4 regions of the Pseudomonas sp. Tun-23181 genome follow, and region 2 is predicted to be linked to each of the others. Evidence: predicted binding sites of a transcription regulator. Region 2 holds the regulator's gene; each other region holds the start of a gene.
The links. Region 2 encodes sigma-54, which starts transcription at its own class of promoters, with help from an activator protein. Its sites were predicted from a motif close to ANTGGCATNNANNTTGCTNT; they were not measured.
Positions count from the first base shown of each region.

Region 1: the regulator sigma-54 is predicted to act here: its motif matches at 1,812-1,831, upstream of ACDI39_RS25440 (flagellar basal body rod protein FlgF).
Region 3: the regulator sigma-54 is predicted to act here: its motif matches at 3,490-3,509, upstream of nirB (nitrite reductase large subunit NirB).
Region 4: the regulator sigma-54 is predicted to act here: its motif matches at 2,215-2,234, upstream of ACDI39_RS08765 (CmpA/NrtA family ABC transporter substrate-binding protein).

Region 1 covers NZ_CM171630.1:5,368,192-5,373,941, reverse strand. Annotated here, with positions in the region: gene flgH (flagellar basal body L-ring protein FlgH) at 1-145, opposite strand, end outside; gene flgG (flagellar basal-body rod protein FlgG) at 180-965, opposite strand; gene ACDI39_RS25440 (flagellar basal body rod protein FlgF) at 1,014-1,754, opposite strand; gene ACDI39_RS25435 (hypothetical protein) at 2,063-2,248, opposite strand; gene flgE (flagellar hook protein FlgE) at 2,318-3,673, opposite strand; gene flgD (flagellar hook assembly protein FlgD) at 3,706-4,404, opposite strand; gene flgC (flagellar basal body rod protein FlgC) at 4,420-4,863, opposite strand; gene flgB (flagellar basal body rod protein FlgB) at 4,866-5,273, opposite strand; gene cheR (protein-glutamate O-methyltransferase CheR) at 5,482-5,750, opposite strand, start outside.
Region 2 covers NZ_CM171630.1:4,781,515-4,787,264, forward strand. Annotated here, with positions in the region: gene ACDI39_RS22585 (ZIP family metal transporter) at 1-809, shown strand, start outside; partial or broken gene ACDI39_RS22590 (transcriptional regulator) at 855-989, opposite strand; gene ACDI39_RS22595 (HPr family phosphocarrier protein) at 1,297-1,569, opposite strand; gene rapZ (RNase adapter RapZ) at 1,590-2,444, opposite strand; gene ptsN (PTS IIA-like nitrogen regulatory protein PtsN) at 2,447-2,911, opposite strand; gene hpf (ribosome hibernation-promoting factor, HPF/YfiA family) at 2,924-3,232, opposite strand; gene ACDI39_RS22615 (RNA polymerase factor sigma-54) at 3,310-4,803, opposite strand; gene lptB (LPS export ABC transporter ATP-binding protein) at 4,980-5,705, opposite strand; gene lptA (lipopolysaccharide transport periplasmic protein LptA) at 5,711-5,750, opposite strand, start outside.
Region 3 covers NZ_CM171630.1:2,153,469-2,159,218, reverse strand. Annotated here, with positions in the region: gene ACDI39_RS10400 (bifunctional nitrate reductase/sulfite reductase flavoprotein subunit alpha) at 1-3,389, shown strand, start outside; gene nirB (nitrite reductase large subunit NirB) at 3,661-5,750, shown strand, end outside.
Region 4 covers NZ_CM171630.1:1,784,051-1,789,800, reverse strand. Annotated here, with positions in the region: gene ACDI39_RS08770 (ANTAR domain-containing response regulator) at 371-946, opposite strand; gene ACDI39_RS08765 (CmpA/NrtA family ABC transporter substrate-binding protein) at 958-2,151, opposite strand; gene ACDI39_RS08760 (quinone-dependent dihydroorotate dehydrogenase) at 2,302-3,327, shown strand; gene rmf (ribosome modulation factor) at 3,426-3,641, opposite strand; gene rlmKL (bifunctional 23S rRNA (guanine(2069)-N(7))-methyltransferase RlmK/23S rRNA (guanine(2445)-N(2))-methyltransferase RlmL) at 4,192-5,750, shown strand, end outside.

The DNA.
Region 1 (5,750 bases), 590 kb from region 2:
TCGAACCGTTGTTGGCCGCCGCCGGCAACGGGGTACGCGGCAGGACCGGCGCATAGTACGGGTCGTTGGGCTTGGGCGTCGGTGCGACGCAACCGGCCAGCAACACCGCGCCCCCCAGGGCGAAGACGGACAACAGACGATTCATGACGCTTACCTCACGGGTGTAACAGGCTTAGGGCTTACAGCTGCTGGGTGACGAACGAGAGCATCTGGTCGGCGGTGGAGATGACCTTGGAGTTCATCTCGTAGGCGCGCTGGGTGGTGATCATGTTCACCAGCTCTTCCACGGTGCTGACGTTGGAGTTCTCCAGGGTCTGCTGCTGGGTGGTGCCGAAGCCGTTCAGGCCCGGGGTGCCGATCTGCGGCGCGCCGCTGGCGGCGGTCTCGAGGAACAGGTTGTTGCCGATCGCCTGCAGGCCAGCCGGGTTGATGAAGTCAGCGGTCTGGATGTTGCCGATGATCTGCGCGGCCGGGTTGCCGGCGGTGGTGATCGACACGGTGCCGTCCTGGCCGACGGTGAAGGTCTGGGCATCCGGCGGCACGACGATCGCAGGCTCCAGGGCGAAACCGTTGGCGGTGACGATCTGGCCGTCGGAGTTCAGGTGGAAGGTGCCGTCACGGGTGTACGACACGGTGCCGTCCGGTTGCAGCACCTGGAAGAAGCCACGGCCGTTGACCGCCATGTCCAGCGGGTTCTCGGTGGTCTGCAGGCTGCCGGTCTGGAAGTTCTTCTGGGTGCCGACGATGCGCACGCCGGTACCGACCTGCAGGCCCGACGGCAGTTCGCTGTCCTGGGTGGACTGCGCGCCCGGCTGGCGCTTGACTTGGTACAACAGGTCCTGGAACTCGGCGCGATCGCGCTTGAAGCCGGTGGTCGAGACGTTGGCCAGGTTGTTGGAAATGACCGTCAGGTTGGTGTCCTGGGCGGACAGGCCGGTTTTAGCGACCCAAAGAGCCGGAAGCATTCAGTGTTCTCCTCGTGCGCCTGTTTTACGGCACCCGTTCAAATGTGATTAGCCGATTTGCAAAACCCGAGCCATGGCTTCGTCGCCTTCCTTGGCTGTGTTCATCATCTTGACGTGCAGCTCGAACTGGCGGGACAGCGCCAGCACCGAGGTCATTTCCTCGACGGCATTGACATTGCTCCCCTCGAGGAAGCCCGACACCACCTTGACGTTCACATCGGCGTCGGCCGGCTGGCCGCTCTTGGTGTGGATGAGCCCGTCCGGGCCTTTGACCAGGCCGCGGGTGTCGGGGTTGACCAGCTTGATCCGGTCGACCTCGGCCATCACCCGCGGGTCCTCGCCCATGGCGCGGATGCTGATGGTGCCGTCTTCGCCGACCTCCACCTTCTGCTCCGGCGCAATGGCGATGGGGCCGCCGTTGCCGATCACCGGCATGCCGTTGCCGGCACGCAGCACGCCCAGGGCGTCGATGTTCAGGCTGCCGGTGCGCACGTAGGCTTCGCTGCCGTCCGGTGCCTGCACGGCGATGAAACCGTCGCCGCTGACGGCCACGTCCAGCTCACGCCCGGTCTCGACCATGGGGCCGGCGCTGAAGTCGGTGGCCGGACGCTCGGTCATGGCGAAGGCCCGCGCCGGAAAGCTGTCGCCGAACACCGGCATCGAGCGCGCCTGCTCCAGGTCACGCTGGAAACCGTTGGTGGAAATGTTCGCCAGGTTGTTGGCGTGGGCCTTCTGCGCCAGCGCGTTCTGGCTGGCGCCGGTCATGGCCACGTAAAGCATCTTGTCCACAGTCATCCTCCGCTGCACTGGCGACCGGTTGCCGCTCGCCGCTGCTGTGCAGGCACTAAAGCAAGTTCCGAACCAACTTTACTGAAACGCGAAAAAGCCCGTGGATACGGGCTTTTTTCGAGTGCTTGGCAAGGGCTGCCGCCGGATATCCGGCGCCTCATTGCCGCAGGTGGCAACGAGGCGGCAGACCAGGGTATTGCCTTTGCGCAGGCTGTGCCGGCCTATTCGCGGGCAAGCCCGCTCCCACAGGGTCCGCGGCGCTCACAAATCCTGCGCCATGCAAAGCAGCCCCAGACACAGCATCAGCATCAGCGCTCACGGCAACCGGCGTTGTTGTAAGGCCCGGCAAAACGCTTCCAGCCCTCCCCCGGCGACCACTGGGAGCACACCAGGCGACCATCGGCCTGGCTTTCCCAGCGCCACCAGGGCGCCATGGCAGCCTGGGCCTGAAGCAGGCAGAACAGCGCGGCGAGCGCAACGATCAGTCTTTTCATGACACCCTCGAAAACGACGAACCCCTTCTCGGGAAAGGGGTTCGTGCAGGTTCGACCAACCAGCGACCGTCAGGTCATCTGGATAATGGTCTGCATGACGGTACTTTCAGTGGAAATGGTCTTGGCGTTGGCCTGGTAGTAGCTCTGTGCCTTGATCAGCTCGACCAGTTCCTGGGTCAGGTTGACGTTGGACGCCTCCAGCGAGTTGGACTCGACGCTCCCCAGGGTACCGGTCTTCGGCGCGTCGATGCCCGGGATGCCCGAAGCGAAGGTTTCCGTCCAACGGGTACCGCCGATCTGCTGCAAGCCCTGTTCGTTGGCGAAGCTGGCGACGGCAACCTGGCCGATGGCACGGGACTGCTGGTTGCTGAAGCTGGCGAACAGCACACCGGTGGAGTCGATCGACAAGCTCGACAAGATACCAGTGGCATAGCCGTCCTGGGACTGCGACATGCGTGCGGTCTCGGTGTTGTACGAGGTGGTGCTGTTCATCGACAGACGCATGCCGTCGGCATTGCCCTCGGCACCGTTGGAGATCCAGTTACCGGACGCATCCTGTACCGCCGGGATCCAGCCACTCATGGTGAAGGTGTTGTTGGCCACGGTGAAGGAGGAGCCTGGCGGCAGGCCGGTGCTGTCAGCCGTCATGCTCTTGACCGAACCGTCGCTGTTGAAGCTGATGGTGCCGGTCAGCGGTGCGGTGCTCGCAGGGTCGAAGGGGTTGCGCCCATCGACCAGGGTGTACATGGTCCACTCGTTGGTGCCGGTCTTGCGATAGAACTGCTCCATCGTGTGCTCGTTGCCCTGGCTGTCGTACACCTTGGTCGGGAACGACTTGGTGTAGGTGGTCTCGTCAGCCGGGTCGAACGGTTTGTTCGGGATCATGGTGCCGGTGCCGTCATCCACTTCCAGCGGGATGTCGGTGGCCGAGGAGTTCAGGTTGATCCCCTGGTCGATCAGGGTGGTGGCCTTGGGTGCCAGTGCCGAGGTATCGATCTTCAGGTCGGTCAGCACGCCCTTCTGGATCTTGCCGGTCGAGTCGGCGGCGTAGCCCTGCAGGCGCAGGCCGTCCGAGGTGACCACGTAGTTGTCCTTGCTGGTCTGGAAGGCACCGGCACGGGTGTAGACCAGCGAGCCGTTGTCGGACAGGACGAAGAAGCCCTGGCCCTGGATGCCCATGTCCAGCACGTTGCCGGTGTTGTTGATGTCACCCTGGCCGAACTGCTGGGAGACAGCCCCCAGGCGCACACCGTTGCCGACCTGGTTCTTGCCCACGCCCAGGCGGTTGGCGCCGGCGTAGACATCGGCGAACTCGGCACGGGACGACTTGAAACCAATGGTGTTGACGTTGGCGATGTTGTTGCCGGTGACGTCCAACTGCTTGTTGGCTGCGTACAGACCGCTAAGGCCGATATTGAAAGACATGAATTCGCTCCTTGTGCCGCGTTAAACCGGCCTTAGATACCGATGGTTTGCACACTGGACAGGGGAACCTTCCCGAGCCCTGCAAGGTTGAGCATCATCTCGCCGCTCGGGTTGATGCTGACGCTGGTGACCTTGGCCGGCAGCAGCGTGTACATCTCCACCGCCTTGCCATCCACGGTGGTGGTGGCGGAGAAGCTGTAGGTGCCCGGATCGACCTTTTCGCCCTTCTCGTTGGTGCCATCCCAGATGAAGTCGGCGTAGCCAGCCTTCTGCTCGCCCAGCTCGATGGTCTTGACCACGTTGCCGTCCTTGTCCTTGATGGTGATCTTCGCTTCGCCGATCGCTTGCGGAACGACGATCTGGCCGTTGAAGCTCTCGGCGGTATCGACCACCGCCTTGTCGTTCTGCACCACCACCGAACGCCCGACCAGCGATGACGCCTGCAGAGCCTGGGACGAGCCCAGGGCACCGGCGATCGAGTTGACCGTGTCGTTGAGCGTGGTGATGCCTTCCAGGCTGCTGAACTGCGCCAGCTGGGCGATGAACTCGCCGTTGTCCTGCGGGTCCAGCGGGTTCTGGTGCTGCATCTGGGTCACGAGCAACTGCAGGAACGCATCCTTGCCCAGCGCATTCTTGTCGGTGTTCTCGGGCGTGGTCTTCTTGGTGCCGGTGCTCACGCCCGACGCCGAGAGAACATCGTTGAGGTTCACACCTGTGCTATCGACTGCCATGGTCGGGATTCCTTATCACTGACCCAGGGTCAGCACTTTCTGCATCATGGTCTTGGCGGTGTTCATCAGCTCGGCGTTGGTCTGGAACGCGCGGCTGGCGGAGATCATGTCGGCCATCTCCTCGACCACGTTGACGTTCGGGTAGTAGACGTAGCCGTCCTTGTTCGCCGCCGGGTGATTGGGCTCGTAGCGTGCCTCGAGGTTGCTCTGGTCCTCGACGATACCCATCACCTGCACGCCCTGGCCGGCCTCGCCCTGGTCCTGGAACAGCGACTGGCCAGCGCCGTTCTGCGCTTGCTGGAAGGTGGTGGCGAACACCGGGTGGCGTGCGCGGTAGGTCTGGTCGATGCTCGAGGACACGGTCTCGGCGTTGGCGATGTTCGAGGCGACGGTGTTCAGGCGCGTGTTCTGCGCGCTCATGCCGCTACCGGCAATGTTGAAGACACTGGCAAGGGACATGGTCACTCTCCACGCAGGGCCGAAACCAGCCCTTTGAATTTACTGTTGAGCAGGGTGAAGCTGGCCTGGAAGCCGATGGCGTTTTCCGCGTAGTTCGACTGCTCGATCTGCGCGTCCACGGTGTTCTGGTCGATCGAAGGCTGCATCGGCGTGCGGTACTTGAGGGTATCGTCGCCCATGGCCAGGCCTTGGGCCTCGATGTGCCGGGTGTTGGTACGGTCCAGGGCGATGCGGCCGCCCTGCTGCTTCTCGGCCTCGGCGGCGAGCACCGAGGAGAAGTCCATGTCGCGCGCCTTGTAGTTGGGCGTGTCGGCGTTGGCGATGTTGTTGGCCAGGACTTCGGCGCGCTGGGCGCGAAAGCCCAGGGCCTTTTCATGGATGCCGAGCGCCTTGTCGAAACTGATGCTCATGTCGGGGAAACCTTCGAAGGTGACCGGAAGAATCGTGAGCAAGCTTGAGCAAGGTCTGTGCCAACATGCACGACCCAATGAATCCGGCACTCCGGGCCGTTTGCCGGGGGCGGCAATGCCAGAAAAGCGGCAATGCCTTACCGCTTGGCGTCAGCAAAGCGGCAATGGGGGATGAAATGAAGCCGGGGCCGCACAGCGACCCCGCCCTTTACTTGGCCTGGTAGATGATCCCCGGGCTGCACTGGACCATCTGGTAATGGTCCGGCAACCCGTTGAGCGCCTCGGACGCCCCCAGGAACAGGTAGCCCCCCGGCTTGAGCGTGCCGTGAATACGCATGAGGATGTCCTTCTTGACCTGGGCCGAGAAGTAGATCAGCACGTTGCGGCAGAACACGACGTCGAACTTGCCCAGGCTGGCATAGCTGTCGAGCAGGTTGAAGGAGCGGAACTCGACCCGGCTGCGGATCGCCGGCTTGA
Region 2 (5,750 bases):
TGCTGGTGGCGCGCGGCATCGCCTGGCTGGACCTCGAGCCGCGCATGCTGCGCGCCCTCGAGGGCGGAGCGCTGTGTGCCTTGGGCACGGCGCTGGGCGCGGTGCCGGTACTGGTCATCCGCAACATGCCGGTGGCCCTGGCCGACACCCTGCTGGGCTTCGGCGCTGGGGTGATGCTGGCGGCCACGGCGTTTTCCCTGATCATCCCCGGGCTGGATGCGGCCCAGGCCATTGGCTTCAGCCCTTGGGGCGCCGGTGGGCTGATCAGCTTCGGCCTGTTGTTCGGTGCCCTGTGCCTGTTCCTGGTCGACCTCAAGGTGTCGGGCGCCTCGCCGGAGGCTTTGGTCGGTGGCGAGAACAAGCCGGTGATCGCCGCACGGATCTGGCTGTTCGTCATTGCCATCATCGCGCACAACATCCCGGAAGGCATGGCCATCGGTGTGTCGGCTGGCGGCGGCATGGCCGATGCCGACAGCCTGGCCATGGGTATCGCCCTGCAGGACGTACCCGAGGGCTTGGTGATCGCCCTGGTGCTGGCGGGGGCGGGGATGCCACGTTTCAAGGCGTTCCTGATCGGGGCCGCTTCCGGGTTGGTCGAGCCGCTGGCGGCGGTGGTGTGCGCCTGGCTGGTGAACATCGCCGAGCTACTGCTGCCACTGGGCCTGGCCTGCGCGGCGGGGGCCATGCTGTTGGTGGTGACCCAGGAGATCATCCCTGAGTCTCGCAGCAACGGCCATCATCGCTTGGCCAGCCTGGGGCTGTGCGTCGGCTTCTGCCTGATGATGGTGATGGATACGGCGATGTCGTGAGCATGGCGAAGGTGGGGAGTACCTTTTATTGCTTATGCCGTTGGCTCAGGCATAGATCACTTCCACGCGTCCTTCACGACGTGTGCGCGGGGCGGCCTTGATGACAATTTGTATATCCCGCCCCAGGCGCGCCAGGCACTCGATCATCTTCGTTTCGCTGATGCCGCGGAATAGACGGCGCGATAGGTGTTGTTGCCATGATCTTCCACGACTTCGAGCCTGAGAAGCCTTTCAAGGCCTTCGTTTGCGGATGCCTGCCTCCCTCCTGCGCCAAGTGCGGGGCAAAACCGAAGACATCTTGGACATCGGCGGGGCGTTTCTGAATATCTTTCCTACTGCTGCCGACCCAATACAAAGGCTTGATTTGCTTGTGTGGTTCCATGGGATCGCCTTCAATCCATACCGATATAGGTAAGGCAATCGAACAGAACCTGCTCCTGACAATTGGCAGGAGATGTTGCGCAAAGGTTCGAGGGAATCCCGGGGGCTATTCGCCTTCGTCGAAGCGATTGTTGATCAGTGCCACCAATGCATCCATGGCCGCGTCATCCTGCTCGCCCTCGGTGTGCAGGTGGACCTGGGTACCCTTGCCAGCGGCGAGCATCATCACCGCCATGATGCTCTTGCCATCCACCAGCTTGTCCGGTGCGCGGCCCACCCTGATCTGGCAGGGGAAGCGCCCGGCCACGCCGACGAACTTGGCGGCCGCCCGGGCATGCAGACCCAGCTTGTTGATGATGGTGATTTCGCGGGCGGGCATCGTGGTGCGGGTCCTGTGGGCTAGAGGTCGCGGTGGCGGACCTGGACGTTTTTCAGGGATTGCTGCAACTGCTGGCCCAGCCGTTCGGTCAGGTACACCGAGCGGTGGTGACCACCGGTGCAGCCGATGGCGATGGTGACATAGGCGCGGTTGCTGGCGGCGAAGCGTGGCAGCCACTTGAGCAGGTAGCTGGAGATGTCCTGGAACATCTCCTCGACATCCGGCTGGGCGTCGAGGTAGTCGATCACTGGCTGCTCCAGGCCGGAGTGCTCACGCAGTTCCGGCTTCCAGTAGGGATTGGGCAGGCAGCGCACATCGAACACCAGGTCGGCATCCACAGGCATGCCGCGCTTGAAGCCGAAGGACTCGACCAGGAAGGCGGTACCGGGCTCAGGCTGGTTGAGCAGGCGCAGCTTGATCGAGTCGCGCAACTGGTAGAGGTTGAGGCTGGTGGTGTCGATCTTCAGGTCCGCCAGGTCGGCGATCGGGCCGAGCAGTTCGCTCTCGACGCGGATCGCCTCGGCCAGGGAGCGATCGGCGTTGGTCAGCGGGTGGCGCCGGCGGGTCTCGGAGAAGCGCTTGAGCAGGGTCTCCTCGTCCGCATCCAGGTACAGCACGTCGCACTGGATATGCCGGGCACGCGCCTCCTCGAGCAATTCGGGGAATCGCGACAGATGGCTGGGCAGGTTGCGTGCATCGATGGAGACGGCGACCTTCGGTTGCAGCATCTCGGTATTGACCAGCGCATTTTCCGCCAATTGCGGCAACAACCCGGCAGGCAGGTTGTCGATGCAGTAGTAGCCGTTGTCTTCCAGCACGTCGAGGGCGGTACTCTTGCCGGAGCCGGACCGGCCGCTGACGATGATCAGGCGCATGTTCAGTGCTCGTTCTGTGCGTCCAGGACTACCTGGTACAGGGCCTCGCTGCTGTCGGCGGCACGCAGGCGATCGCGGACCTCCTTGCGATCGAGCATGCTGGCGATCTGGCGCAGCAGTTCAAGGTGGGCATCGGTGGCGGCTTCCGGTACCAGCAGGACGAACAGCAGGTCCACGGGAGCGCCGTCGATGGCGTCGTAGTCGATGGGGGCATCCAGGTGCAGCAGGGCGCTGACCGGTGCGGTGCAGCCTTCGAGCCGGCAGTGGGGAATGGCGATGCCATTGCCGAAACCGGTGGAGCCCAGCTTCTCGCGGGCGACCAGTTTCTCGAATACGTCTTCCATTTCCAGTTCGGTCACGTCCCTGGCGATCAGGGTGGCGATTTCCTGGAGCACACGCTTCTTGCTGCCGCCCGGCACGTTCACGAGGGAACGGCCGGGGGTCAGGATGGTTTCAAGTCGGATCATGGATGAGGGGGATCAGCGGGCGGCTGCACCTTGCAGCAGGCTTTGCTGTTTTTCCTTGTGTTTTTTCAGTTGGCGGTCGAGCTTGTCAGCCAGGGCGTCGATCGCTGCATACATGTCTTTGTCTTCGGCGTTTGCAACCACTTCGCCGCCGGGAATCTGCAGGGTCGCCTCGACCTTCTGCTGCAACTTCTCGACTGTCAGGATGACCTGCACGTTGGTGATCTTGTCGAAGTGGCCCTCCACGCGAGCGAGCTTCTCGAGTACGTACTCACGCAGCGGCTGGGTGACTTCTACATGGTGTCCACTGATGTTGACTTGCATACAGCTTCTCCTTTGTTGCCCGTGCATAAAGGGCAGGTATTGCACCTGCCACTGAAACGCTATGGCACAGCCAGGGGCTACATCAGTCGCTTGCGTTCGCTCGACGGTGCGATGCCGAGGGACTCACGATACTTGGCGACGGTGCGACGGGCTACCTGGATGCCTTGTGCCTCCAGTAAACCAGCGATCTTGCTGTCACTCAATGGCTTTTTCTGATTTTCCGCCGCAACCAGTTTCTTGATGATCGCACGGATCGCCGTGGACGAGCATTCGCCGCCTTCGGCGGTGCTCACATGGCTCGAGAAAAAGTATTTCAGTTCGTAGATGCCACGGGGCGTGTGCATGTATTTCTGCGTCGTGACCCGGGAAATGGTCGATTCGTGCATGCCCACCGCCTCGGCGATGTCGTGCAGGACCAGCGGCTTCATCGCCTCGTCGCCATGGTCGAGGAAGCCACGCTGGTGCTCGACGATCTGGGTGGCGACCTTCATCAGCGTCTCGTTGCGGCTCTGCAGGCTCTTGATGAACCAGCGCGCCTCCTGCAACTGGTTGCGCATGAAGGTGTTGTCGGCGCTGGTGTCGGCGCGGCGGACGAACCCGGCATACTGTGGATTGACCCGCAGGCGCGGGATCGCTTCCTGGTTCAGTTCCACCAGCCAGCGGTCGTTGTCCTTGCGCACGATGACATCGGGGACCACGTACTCCGGCTCGCTCGACTCGATCTGCGAGCCCGGGCGCGGATTGAGGCTCTGCACCAGCTCGATGACCTGGCGCAGTTCGTCTTCCTTGAGCTTCATGCGGCGCATCAGCTGGCTGTAGTCGCGGCTGCCGAGCAGGTCGATGAAGTCGGTGACCAGGCGCTGGGCTTCGGCCATCCACGGCGTGCTGGCTGGCAGTTGGCGCAGTTGCAGCAGCAGGCATTCGCCCAGGTTGCGTGCGCCGATGCCGGCGGGCTCGAATTGCTGGATACGGTGCAGCACCGCCTCGACTTCATCCAGCTCGATATCCAGCTCTGGCTCGAAGCCGGCGCAGATTTCCTCGAGGCTGTCTTCCAGGTAGCCCTGGCCGTTGATGCTGTCGATGAGGGTGACGGCGATCAGGCGGTCGGTGTCGGACATCGGCGCCAGGTTCAGTTGCCACAGCAGGTGGCTTTGCAGGCTCTCGCCGATCGACGTGCGGGTGGTGAAGTCCCACTCGTCGTCATCGCTGCTGGGCAGGCTGCTGGCGCTGGTCTGGTAGATGTCCTCCCAGGCCGTGTCCACCGGCAGCTCGTTGGGGATGCGCTCGTTCCATTCGCCATCCTCCAGGTTGTCGGCACTGGCCGTGCTTTCCTGGAAACTGCTGTCCTGGGGTTCGCTGGCCGGTTTGCTCTCGGCGTTGTCGGCCATCGGGTCGCTGTTGTCGAAGTCGTCGCCGTCTTCCTGACGTTCGAGCATCGGGTTGGACTCCAGCGCTTCCTGGATTTCCTGCTGAAGGTCCAGGGTGGAGAGCTGAAGCAGACGGATAGCCTGTTGCAACTGCGGGGTCATCGTCAGTTGCTGGCCCATTTTTAGGACGAGCGATGGTTTCATGGCAGGGGCTAAATACCTTGTTCGCCGGCGCACATGCGCCATCCACTACAGAGAGGGCGCCGGGGCGCCAACTTCAAGCAAGTTTTATGCCTTAAATTGTAGCGTTTGCCTAGAGCACTGTATCACTTAAGCCCTTCTCGGGCGCCTGTGCCAGTGCTCCGGGCAGACTCCTAGCGTTAGAGCCGGAACTCGTGGCCCAGGTAAACCTCCTTGACCAGGTCGTTGGCCAGGATGGTCTCGGCGTCGCCTTCGGCGATCAGCTGGCCATCATTGACGATGTAGGCGGTTTCGCAGATATCAAGGGTTTCGCGCACGTTGTGGTCGGTGATCAGCACGCCGATGCCCTTGGCCTTGAGGTGGTGGATGATCTGCTTGATATCGCCTACGGAAATCGGGTCGACACCGGCGAAGGGTTCGTCCAGCAGGATGAACTTCGGCGCGGTGGCCAACGCACGGGCGATCTCGACACGGCGGCGTTCGCCACCGGAGAGGCTCATGCCGAGGTTGTCGCGGATGTGGCTGATGTGGAACTCCTGCAGCAGGCTTTCCAGTTCCTTGCGTCGGCCGTCACGGTCCAGATCCTTGCGGGTCTCGAGGATGGCCATGATGTTGTCGGCCACCGACAGTTTGCGAAAGATCGAGGCTTCCTGCGGCAGGTAGCCGATACCGGCACGGGCGCGGCCGTGCATGGGCTGGTGGCTGACGTCGAGGCTGTCGATCAGCACGCGGCCCTGGTCGGCCTGGACCAGCCCGACGATCATGTAGAAGCAGGTGGTCTTGCCGGCGCCATTGGGACCGAGCAGGCCGACGATCTGGCCGCTGTCGATCGACAGGCTGACGTCGCGGACGACCTGGCGGCCCTTGTAGCTCTTGGCCAGGTGCTGGGCTTTGAGGGTTGCCATCTGATTTACTCGGCCTTCTTCTTCGGCTGGATCACCATGTCGATG
Region 3 (5,750 bases), 2.6 Mb from region 2:
GCACCGACCTGGCCCTGCTCAATGGCCTGTTGTACCTGCTACACCAGGACGGCAAGACCGACACCGGCTTCATCGCCCGCCACACCGAGGGCTGGGAGGCGATGCCGGCCTTTCTCGAGGACTACACCCCGGCGCGGGTCGCCGCCATCACTGGCCTGGCCGAGGCCGACATCCGCCAGGCCGCCGAGTGGATCGGCACCGCGGGCGACTGGATGAGCTGTTGGACCATGGGCCTGAACCAGAGCATCCACGGCACCTGGCACACCAATGCGCTGTGTAACCTGCACCTGGCCACCGGCGCCCTCTGCCGTCCTGGCAGCGGCCCGTTCTCGCTGACCGGCCAGCCCAATGCCATGGGCGGGCGGGAAATGGGCTATATGGGGCCAGGCCTGCCGGGGCAGCGTTCGGCGCTGGTCGAGGCCGACCGCGCGTTCGTCGAGCAGCGATGGGGCCTGGCCCCGGGTAGCCTGCGCAACGAGGGCGGCGAGGGTACCGTGGCGCTGTTCGAGCACATGAAAGCCGGTGCGGTGAAGGCCTGCTGGATCATCTGCAGCAACCCGGTGGCCAGTGTCGCCAACCGCCAGCAGGTGATCGATGGCCTGCGCCAGGCGGAGCTGGTGATCAGCCAGGATGCCTTCCTCGACACCGAGACCAACCGTTACGCCGACATCCTCCTGCCTGCCGCCCTGTGGGCCGAAGGGGAGGGGGTGATGATCAACAGCGAGCGCAACCTGACCCTCATGCCCCAGGCCGTCGAGCCTCCCGGCCAGAGCCTGCCTGACTGGCAGATCATCGCCCGTATCGCCTGTGCCATGGGTTACGCCGAGGCCTTCGACTACCCCGACGCCGAGGCGGTGTACGACGAGATCCGCCGTTTCTGGAACCCCGCCACCGGCTACGACCTGCGCGGCATCGGCTATCCCGAGCTGCGCCAAAAGCCACGCCAGTGGCCCTGTGCACCGGGGCGCGAGGACGACCGCAGCCCGCTGCGTTATCGCAACGACGGCGTCAGCCAGCAGCTGTTGCGCGACGAGCAGGGCGAGCTGCCGGCGCTGGCGTTCCCCACCGCCAGCGGCAAGGCGCACTTCTTCGCCCGCCCCTGGCTGCCACCGGCCGAACTGCCCGACACGGACTTTCCGCTGGTGCTCAATACCGGGCGCGTGCAGCACCAGTGGCACACCCTGACCAAGACCGGCAAGGTACCGAACCTGAACAAGCTCGAGCCTGGGCCCTTCGTCGAGCTCAACCCCGAGGACGCCAAGCGCCTGGGCATCGCCGACAAGGACCAGGTGGCGATCCGCTCGCGTCGCGGCCAGGCCGTGCTGCCGGCGCGGATCAGCGAGCGGGTGATGCCGGGCAATTGCTTTGCGCCCTTTCACTGGAACGACCTGTATGGCGAGCAACTGGCGATCAACGCCGTGACCTGCGACGCGGTGGACCCTGTCTCGCTGCAACCGGCCTTCAAACACTGCGCCGTGGCCCTGGAGCGGCTCGCGGGAGAACGCATCGAGGCCCTTGAACTGACCCCAGCCATCACCGCGGAGCCTGCCAGCATGCCGACCGCCACCCTGTCCCGCCTGCTTGGCCTGGACACCCTGCCCACGCCCGTCCTGGCCGACGAGGAGCGTCATTACCTGCAGGGCTTCCTGCTTGGCCTGGAGCAGGGCCAGGCCAGGCAGGCGGTGCCGAGCCTGCCGGACGCCGCGCCGCTGTCACCGGCCCAGCGCTTGTTCGTCGATGGCCTGCTGGCCGGCCTGTTCGCGCAGCCGGCGACGCAGTCGGCGGAGCTGCCGGCGGCATTGCCAAAGGCGCCGTGCCACCGGGTGCTGTGGGCGTCGCAGACCGGCAACGGCGAAGCCCTGGCCGAACGCTGCGCCCAGCGCCTGCGCGATGCCGGCCTGGCGGTCGAGCTCAGTTGCATGGAGGCGGTCAGCCCTCGTCAGTTGCAAGGGGCCGCCAGCGTGGTGCTGATAGCCAGCACCTTCGGCGACGGCGAGGCCCCCGACAGCGGCGCGGCGTTCTGGCAGGCCTTGCAGGGCGAGGAGGGCAGCCACTGTGCCGAGCTGCCCTATGCCGTGCTGGCCCTGGGCGACTCCAGCTACGCGCAGTTCTGCGGCTTCGGCCGCCGGCTCGACCAGCGCCTTGCCGAACTCGGCGCTCGGCGCCTGCTGTCGCGGGTCGACTGCGAGCCGGAGTTCGACGAGGCCTTCAGCGCCTGGCTCGACGCCCTGCTGCCGGAGCTGGGCAGCCCGGCAGCTCCGCCGGTGCCCCCCGTGTCGGCCCCGGTGTCCCTCTACAGCAAGCAGCAGCCCTGGCCAGCCAGGCTGCTGGAGAACCGCCTGCTCAATGGCCCGGGCGCCAGCAAGGAAACTCGCCAGTTGGTGTTCGACCTCAGCGGCAGCGATTTCACCTACCAGGCTGGGGACGCTCTCGGGGTGTGGCCGCGCAACTGCCCGGCGCTGGTCGAGGAGCTGCTGGCGCTGATGAAGCTCGACGGCCAGACACCGGTCGAGCTCAAGGGCCATCCGGCCATGCCACTGGCGACCGCCCTGGAGCGGCACCTGGAGATCGCCCGGGTCACCCGACCGCAACTGGAGGTCTTCAGCCGTTGCGCCGACGACCTGCAGCGCCTGCTGCAGCCAGGGCAGGAAGCCGCGCTGGGCGACTGGCTGTGGGGGCGGCAACTGGCCGACGTGTTGCGTGCGTTTCCCCAGGACTTGCCGCTGGCCGACTGGTTGGCCCTGCTCAAGCCGTTGCAGCCGCGCCTGTACTCGATCAGTTCCAGCCCTGCGGCTCATCCTGGGCAGGTCCACCTCACCGTTTCCACGGTGCGCTATGGCACGCGCAAGGGCGTGTGCTCGACCTTCCTCGCCGACCGTGCCGAAGGGCTGGAGGTGGCGATCTTTCCCCAGGTGTCGAAGCACTTCCGCCTGCCGGACGATGACAGCGCCCCGGTGATCATGGTCGGCCCCGGCACCGGCATCGCGCCGTTCCGCGCCTTTCTCGAAGAGCGCCAGGTGCGTGGAGCGAGCGGGCGCAACTGGCTGTTCTTCGGCGAGCAGCACGAGGCGAGCGATTTCTACTACCGCGACCAATTGCTGGCCTGGCAGGCCAGCGGCCACCTGCGCCTGGACACCGCCTTCTCCCGCGACCAGCAGGCCAGGATCTACGTCCAGCAGCGCATGCTCGAGCAGGGCGCGCAGCTGTGGCGCTGGCTGGAGGAGGGGGCGTATTTCTACATCTGTGGCGATGCCCAGCGCATGGCCAAGGATGTCGATGCCGTGTTGCGCCAGGTGGTGGCCGAGCAGGGCGGCATGAGCGCGGAGGCGGCGGATGCCTATGTCGAGGCGCTGAGCAGGGACAAGCGCTACCGGCGCGACGTGTACTGAAATGCACCGGGATGGGGAGAGGCGCACCGCAATGGTTCGATATCGTCAACGAGCATTCGGTTGCTCCTCCACAGGGGCGCTGCAAGTCCTGGGTTGAGCGCTTGGCACGCTCCCTGCTTTGAGAAGGTTACAACACGCCCCGCCGGTCAACGGCGACCCGCAGGGGCCTCACACTGATGAGTACAGGCAAAGGCGCCTGGAGCTTCGGCTCCAGGCGTTTTTTTTCGTCTTGAGCGCGGGTAGCCCCGCGAACCGTGAGCGAGGATCGGCGATGAAGGCAACAGAGAACGGCGGACAACGGCAACGATTGGTCATCGTTGGCAACGGCATGGTCGGCCATCACTGCATGGCGCAACTGGTCGAGCGCGGTGCCTTGGCGCACTTCGAACTGCGGGTGTTCGGCGAGGAGCGCCAGCACGCCTACGACCGGGTACACCTGTCGGCATACTTCAATGGCAGCGACGCCCAGGCCCTGGCCCTGTGCGAGGCGGGGTACCACGACCGCCATGGCGTGCACCTGCACCTGGGCGAGGCGGTCCTGGAGATCGACCGCGAGCGCCGCGAGCTGGTCACCGCCGAGGGGCGCTACGGTTACGACGTGCTGGTCCTGGCGACTGGCTCCTATCCCTTCGTGCCCTCGATCGAGGGCTCCAGCGGTGCCGCGCGCCTGGTCTACCGGACCCTGGACGACCTCGATGCCATCCGCGCCGCCGCCGGCGAGGCCCGTCGCGGCGTGGTGGTGGGCGGCGGCTTGCTCGGCCTGGAGGCCGCCAACGCGCTCAAGTCCCTGGGCCTGGAAGCCCATGTGGTGGAGTTCGCCCCACGGCTGATGCCGGTGCAACTGGACGGCGAGGGCGGTGCCGCGCTGCGTGCACGCATCGAGGCGCTGGGCGTGGGCGTGCACCTGGCCCGGGCCACCCAGTCGATCACCGCCGGGGAAGACTATCGCTACCGCATGAACTTCGACGGTGGCGAGTCCCTGGAGACCGACCTGATCGTGTTCTCCGCCGGTATCCGGCCCCAGGATGCCCTGGGCCGCGCCTGTGGCCTGGAGATCGCCCCGCGCGGCGGTGTGGTGATCGACGGCGAATGCCGCACCAGCGACCCGCGGATCTTCGCCATCGGCGAATGCGCCTCGTGGAACGGCAGCGTGTTCGGCCTGGTAGCGCCGGGCTACGCCATGGCCCGCAACCTCGCCGCGCGCTTGCTCGGCGAACCTGCCGAGGCCTTCGCCGGGGCCGATATGTCGACCAAGCTCAAGCTGCTGGGTGTCGACGTCGGCTCCATCGGCGACGCCCATGGCGCCACGCCGGGCGCGCGCAGCTACCGCTTCATCGACGAGGCCAATGCCGCCTACCGGCGCCTGGTGGTGGACGCCAGCGGCAAGCGCGTGCTCGGTGCGGTGCTGGTGGGCGACAACAGCTACTACGACACCCTGCTGCAGTACGTGCAGAACGGCATCGCCCTGCCGGTTGACCCAGCGGCCCTGATCCTGCCGCAAGGGGGTGGCGCACCGGCGCTGGGCGCCGATGCGCTACCCGACAGCGCGACGCTCTGCTCCTGCCACAACGTCAGCAAGGGAGCGGTCTGCGCGGCCATCGACAGTGGCTGCACCGACCTGGCGGCGGTCAAGGGCTGCACCAAGGCCGCCACTGGCTGCGGCGGCTGTGCGGCGCTGCTCAAGCAGGTCTTCGAGCACGAGCTGGGAGCCCGTGGCATCGCCGTCGACAAGCGCCTGTGCGAGCACTTCGCCCATACCCGCCAGGAGCTCTATGCACTGGTGCGGGTCGAGGGCATCCGAACCTTCGACGAACTGCTCGCGCGCCATGGCGAGGGCCATGTCGGCTGCGACATCTGCAAGCCGGCGGTGGGTTCGATCCTCGCCTCGTGCTGGAACCAGCCGATCATGGACCCGGCCCTGGTGCCGTTGCAGGACACCAACGACACCTTCATGGCCAACATGCAGAAGAACGGTACCTACTCGGTGGTGCCGCGTATTCCTGGCGGCGAGATCACCCCCGACAAGCTGATCGTGATCGGCCAGGTGGCGAAGAAATACGACCTCTACACCAAGATCACCGGCGGCCAGCGCATCGACCTGTTCGGCGCCCAGTTGCACGAGCTGCCGCTGATCTGGGGCGAGCTGATCGAGGCCGGTTTCGAGACCGGGCACGCCTATGGCAAGTCGACCCGCACGGTCAAGTCCTGCGTCGGCAGCACCTGGTGCCGCTATGGCGTGCAGGACAGCGTCGGCATGGCCCTGCGCCTGGAAGAGCGCTACAAGGGCCTGCGCTCGCCGCACAAGCTCAAGTTCGCCGTGTCCGGCTGCACCCGCGAATGCGCCGAGGCGCAGAGCAAGGA
Region 4 (5,750 bases), 2.9 Mb from region 2:
ACACCTCGCGCGGTTGCAGCGGTAGTCATGCCCTGCCTGCGCAGGGCGGAACGAAAAAGACGCCGCTTCCCTGTCCACCGAGGTGGAGGGGGAGCGACGTCTTTGTCGGGAGTGGGGCAACCGCCGTTGGCTACCTGTGGGTATCGTTCAGCAAGAGCCGGGCCAACTTGTGTTGGGTTGAGGGCGAGTCTGTGAATGCTGGCAACGGGTGATCCTAGGGCCGCTTCGCGCCCCATCGCGGGCAAGCCCGCTCCCACACGCCCCTGCAAACCGCATCATTTGTGATCGACTCGCCCTCTCTGTGGGCGCTTGCCCACGAAGCGGCCCCCGGGGGGCTCGAGGCTAGGCTCACATCCTCGAGGCCCTGGCTTCAGCCGAGCATTTCATGCATGGCGATGATCTGCTCGGCCACCTGGATCAACTTCTGCTGGCGGCTCATGGCTTGGCGCCGCATCAGGGTGTAGGCCTGTTCCTCGTTGCAGTCCTTCATCTTCATCAACAACCCCTTGGCCTGCTCGATGCGCTTGCGCTCCGCCAGTTGCTGGTCGCGGGCCAGCAGTTGGGCCTTGAGCGCCTGGTCGCTCTCGAAGCGGGCCATGGCCACGTCGAGGATCGGCTGCAGGCGCACCGCCTGGATGCCTTCGACGATGTAGGCACTGACGCCGGCCTGGATGGCCTGGCGCATCACCCCTGGGTCATGTTCGTCGGTAAAGAGCACGATGGGCCGGGGGCGGTCGCGGCTGACCAGCACCACCTGTTCCATCACGTCCCGGCCCGGTGACTCGGTATCGATCAACACCACGTCCGGATGCACCGTTTCGACGCAGGTGGGCAGGTCGATGGTCAGGCCCGTGGCTTCGATCACCTCGAAGCCGGCTTCGATCAGCGCGGCCTTGAGGCGGCCGACTTTCTTTTCCGTGTCGTCGATCAGCAGGATGCGCAGCATGTTCGTCCCCCTCACAGACCGGCGCGCACGCCGTGCGCCTCGTCCAGGGCATGCAGGCGGAAGCCACGGGCATAGCCGTGGGGATCGCTGCCGTCCCAGTGGATGCCATCGAGCAGCAGGCTGCTGCGCATGGGCGAGTCGTCGCACGGCACGCCGAGCGCCGTGGCCGCCTCACGGTACAGCGCCAGTTGCTGGACCTGGCGGGCCACGCCGAGGTAGTCGGGGTCGTCGTGCAGCAGGCCCCAGCGGCGGAACTGGGTCATGAACCACATGCCGTCGGACAGGTAGGGCAGGTTGGCGCGGCCCTGGTCGAACAGCCGCAGGGCGTGGCGGTCGTGCCACTGGTTGCCCAGGCCGTCCTGGTAGTCGCCGAGCAGCCGCGCCTCGATGCTCGACAGCGAGGTGTCCAGGTATGCCTTGCCGCTGAGCAGTTGGGCAGTGCCTCGGCGGTTTTCCTGGCTTTGTTCGATGAAGCGGCTGGCGGCGAGGATGGCCTTGACCAGGGCGCGGGCGCTGTTGGGGTACTGCTCGACGAAGGCGCGGGCGCAACCGAGCACCTTTTCCGGATGGTCCGGCCAGATCGACTGGCTGGTGGCCAGGGTGAAGCCCTGGCCCTTGGCCACGGCGTCGGCGGACCACGGCTCGCCGACGCAGAACCCATCGATGCGCCCGGCCTGGACATGCGCGGCCATCTGCGCCGGCGGCACCACCACGCTGTGCACGTCGCGCAGCGGGTGGATGCCCTGGCTGGCCAGCCAGTAGTACAGCCACATGGCATGGGTGCCGGTGGGGAAGGTCTGGGCGAAGGTCAGGCGCGCGCCATGCTGGTGCACCAGGCGCGCCAGTGCTTCAGGGCTGGTCACGCCCCGGCGTTGCAGGGCCGGGGACAGGTTGATGGCCTGGGCGTTCTGGTTCAGGCCCATGAGCACGGCCATGTCGCGGGCCGGTACGCCGCCGATGCCCAGGTGCACGGCATAGACCAGGCCGTACAGGCAGTGGGCGGCGTCGAGTTCGCCGCTGACCAGCTTGTCGCGCAGGCCGGCCCAGGACCCCTGGCGCTTGAGGTTGAGGGTCAGGCCGTGGAACTGGGCGAAGCCCTGGGTGGCGGCCACCACCACCGATGCGCAATCGGTCAGGGCCATGAAGCCGATGTCCAGGCTGGTCTTTTCCGGCGCGTCGCTGCCGTTGACCCAGGCCAGGGGCATGCTTGGAAAGTGTGTATTCACGGAGTTCTCGCCGTTGCTCGATAGGCTGTCGTTGTGCCTGACGAAGCAACCCATGTGCCAGGGCCCTGTCGCCCGGGCGACGTGCTGGCTATAATCCACCCCCTCACTCACCGCGAGTCTTGCCCGCCCATGTATACCCTGGCCCGCCAGCTGCTGTTCAAGCTTTCCCCGGAAACCTCCCACGACCTGTCCCTGGACCTGATCGGCGCCGGTGGCCGCCTCGGGCTCAATGGCCTGCTGTGCAAGCAGCCGGCGGCTTTGCCGGTGACGGTCATGGGCTTGAACTTCGCCAACCCGGTGGGCCTGGCCGCGGGCCTGGACAAGAACGGCGCGGCCATCGACGGTTTCGCCCAGCTGGGGTTCGGTTTCGTCGAGATCGGTACCGTGACGCCGCGCGCACAGCCGGGCAACCCTCGGCCGCGGCTGTTCCGCCTGCCGGAGGCGACGGCGATCATCAACCGCATGGGCTTCAACAACCTGGGCGTCGACCACCTCCTGGCACGGGTACGGGCGGCACGCTACGACGGTGTGCTGGGCATCAACATCGGCAAGAACTTCGATACCCCGGTCGAGCGTGCGGTGGATGACTACCTGATCTGCCTGGAGAAGGTCTACGGCGCGGCCAGCTACATCACCGTCAATGTCAGCTCGCCCAACACGCCGGGCCTGCGCACCCTGCAGTTCGGCGATTCGCTCAAGCAACTGCTCGATGCCCTGGCGGCGCGGCGCGAGCAACTGGCGCTCGAGCACGGCAAGCGTGTGCCGCTGGCGATCAAGATCGCCCCGGACATGACCGACGAGGAAACCGCCTTGGTCGCCTCGGCCTTGCTGGAGTCGGGCATGGATGCGGTGATCGCCACCAACACCACCCTGGGCCGCGAGGGGGTCGAGGGCCTGCCGTTCGGCGACGAGGCGGGTGGCCTGTCCGGTGCGCCGGTGCTGGAGAAGAGCACCCATACGGTCAAGGTGCTGTCGGGCGAGCTGGGCGGCAAGCTGCCGATCATCGCCGCCGGGGGGATCACCGAAGGCCGGCATGCGGCGCAGAAGATCGCCGCAGGCGCCAGCCTGGTGCAGATCTACTCGGGGTTCATCTACAAGGGGCCGGCATTGATCCGCGAAGCGGTCGATGCCATTGCGGCGATGCCGCGCCAGTAAATCGGCGGGCATAAAAAAGGGCCCCTCGAAGGGGCCCCTGGGCCTTAGCCCGCCGCCCGGATAGGGCGTGCATGGTGACTCGAATTCAGTGTCCTCGCTCAGCCAACGGCGTGATTTTCGTTGAGTCTCTGGATACCAGCGGTGCCGGTCAGACCGTCCCAGTTGTCGCCCCGTCCTTCACGCCAGCCATTGATCCAGGCTTGGCGAACGGATGGCAGGTTGAAGGGGCAAAGCTCGCGGGATTTGCCGGTGACCCCATACTGGTAGCCACGTGAATATGCTCTTTCCAACGGATCACGCTTAAGTCTTCTCATAGGGTGTTGCCCTCACTTGTTGACTGTAATGTCCCGTCGACCTCTCCGAGGCCGGGCAGAATCTTTCTGCCGGTATGCGCTCGCTGCCGGCGTGGCGAGCAGAAGTGCCGTCCCGTTGCGAGACGGCCTAAGAGGAGTTCTAACCAAAGCGCGTCACACTGTGAATGATCGATTTGTCATAAGGACGTAACCTTTCCGAGGGTCAGAGGATAAGTAAATAAATGCGACTCAACTTTATTTGCTGTTGAGCCCGCTATGATCAGGGTTTAATGCCCCTTGGCGTCATTTGGCCAGTGCTGCTGGAGGATGACGGTAATAATAGGTAATGCGACGAAGGGTCACATCGGCTGCTTCGCCGCCGGAAATTTTCGTACTGCCTGACGATCTAACCTGCTTTCGCCACGGGCGGAGGGTATGTCGATCAGGCGGCCTGGCGCTTCCCGGAGACGGGCAAGGCCACTCGGACGCCTGCTGGAAGGGCGTTCGGGCAAACATCGGCGGGGCGATGCGTCGCCCCGTCACTCACTCAGCCCAAGGCTCTGGATTGCTCATGTCGGACCGTTTCGAACTCTATCTCACCTGCCCCAAGGGCCTGGAAGGCCTGCTCGCCGAGGAGGCCCGCGGCCTGGGCCTGGACGATGTGCGCGAGCACACCTCGGCCATCCGTGGTCTGGCCGACATGGAAACCGCCTACCGCCTGTGCCTCTGGTCGCGCCTGGCCAACCGCGTGCTGCTGGTACTCAAGCGTTTCGCCATGAAGAACGCCGACGAACTCTACCAGGGCGTGCACGGGGTCGACTGGCAGGACCACCTGGCCGCCGACGGCACCCTGGCGGTGGAGTTCAGCGGCCATGGTTCGGGCATCGACAACAGCCACTTCGGCGCCCTCAAGGTCAAGGACGCCATCGTCGACAAGCTGCGCAACCGTGAGGGCCAGCGCCCGTCGGTGGACAAGATCGACCCGGACCTGCGCGTGCACCTGCGCCTGGAGCGCGGCGAGGCGATCCTCTCTCTCGACCTGTCCGGGCACAGCCTGCACCAGCGTGGCTATCGCCTGCAGCAGGGCGCTGCGCCGTTGAAGGAAAACCTGGCGGCGGCGGTGCTGATCCGTGCCGGTTGGCCGCGTATCGCCGCCCAGGGCGGCGCCCTGGCCGACCCCATGTGCGGTGTCGGTACTTTCCTGGTCGAGGCGGCGATGATGGCCGCCGATATCGCCCCGAACCTCAAGCGCGAGCGCTGGGGCTTCAGCGCCTGGCTCGGCCATGTGCCGGCGCTGTGGCGCAAACTGCACGACGAGGCCCAGGCCCGTGCCCAGGCCGGGTTGGCCAGGCCACCGCTGTGGATTCGCGGCTATGAGGCCGACCCACGGCTGATCCAGCCAGGGCGCAACAACGTCGAGCGCGCCGGGCTGGGGGACTGGGTGAAGATCTACCAGGGCGAGGTCGGCAGCTTCGAGCCGCGCCCGGACCAGAACCAGAAAGGCCTGGTGATCAGCAACCCGCCCTACGGTGAGCGCCTGGGCGACGAGGCCAGCCTGCTGTACCTGTACCAGAACCTCGGCGAACGCCTGCGCCAGGCGTGCCTGGGCTGGGAGGCGGCGGTGTTCACCGGCGCTCCGGAGCTGGGCAAGCGCATGGGCATCCGCAGCCACAAGCAATACGCCTTCTGGAACGGCGCGCTGCCCTGCAAGCTGCTGCTGTTCAAGGTGCAGCCCGACCAGTTCGTCACCGGCGAGCGTCGCCAGGCCGATGCCGAGGCTGGCGAGCCGGGGCGGCCTGCGAGCGTGGCCAGTGAGCCGGCGCGTCTGTCCGAGGGGGCGCAGATGTTCGCCAACCGCTTGCAGAAGAACCTGCGCCAGCTGGGCAAGTGGGCCCGGCGCGAGCAGGTCGACTGCTACCGCCTGTACGATGCCGACATGCCGGAATATGCCCTGGCGGTCGACCTCTACCAGGATTGGGTGCATGTCCAGGAGTACGCCGCGCCGCGCTCGGTCGACCCGGACAAGGCCCAGGCTCGCCTGCTCGACGCCCTGGCGGCGATCCCCCAGGCGTTGGGCATCGACCCGCAGCGCGTGGTGCTCAAGCGCCGTGAGCGCCAGAGTGGCACGCG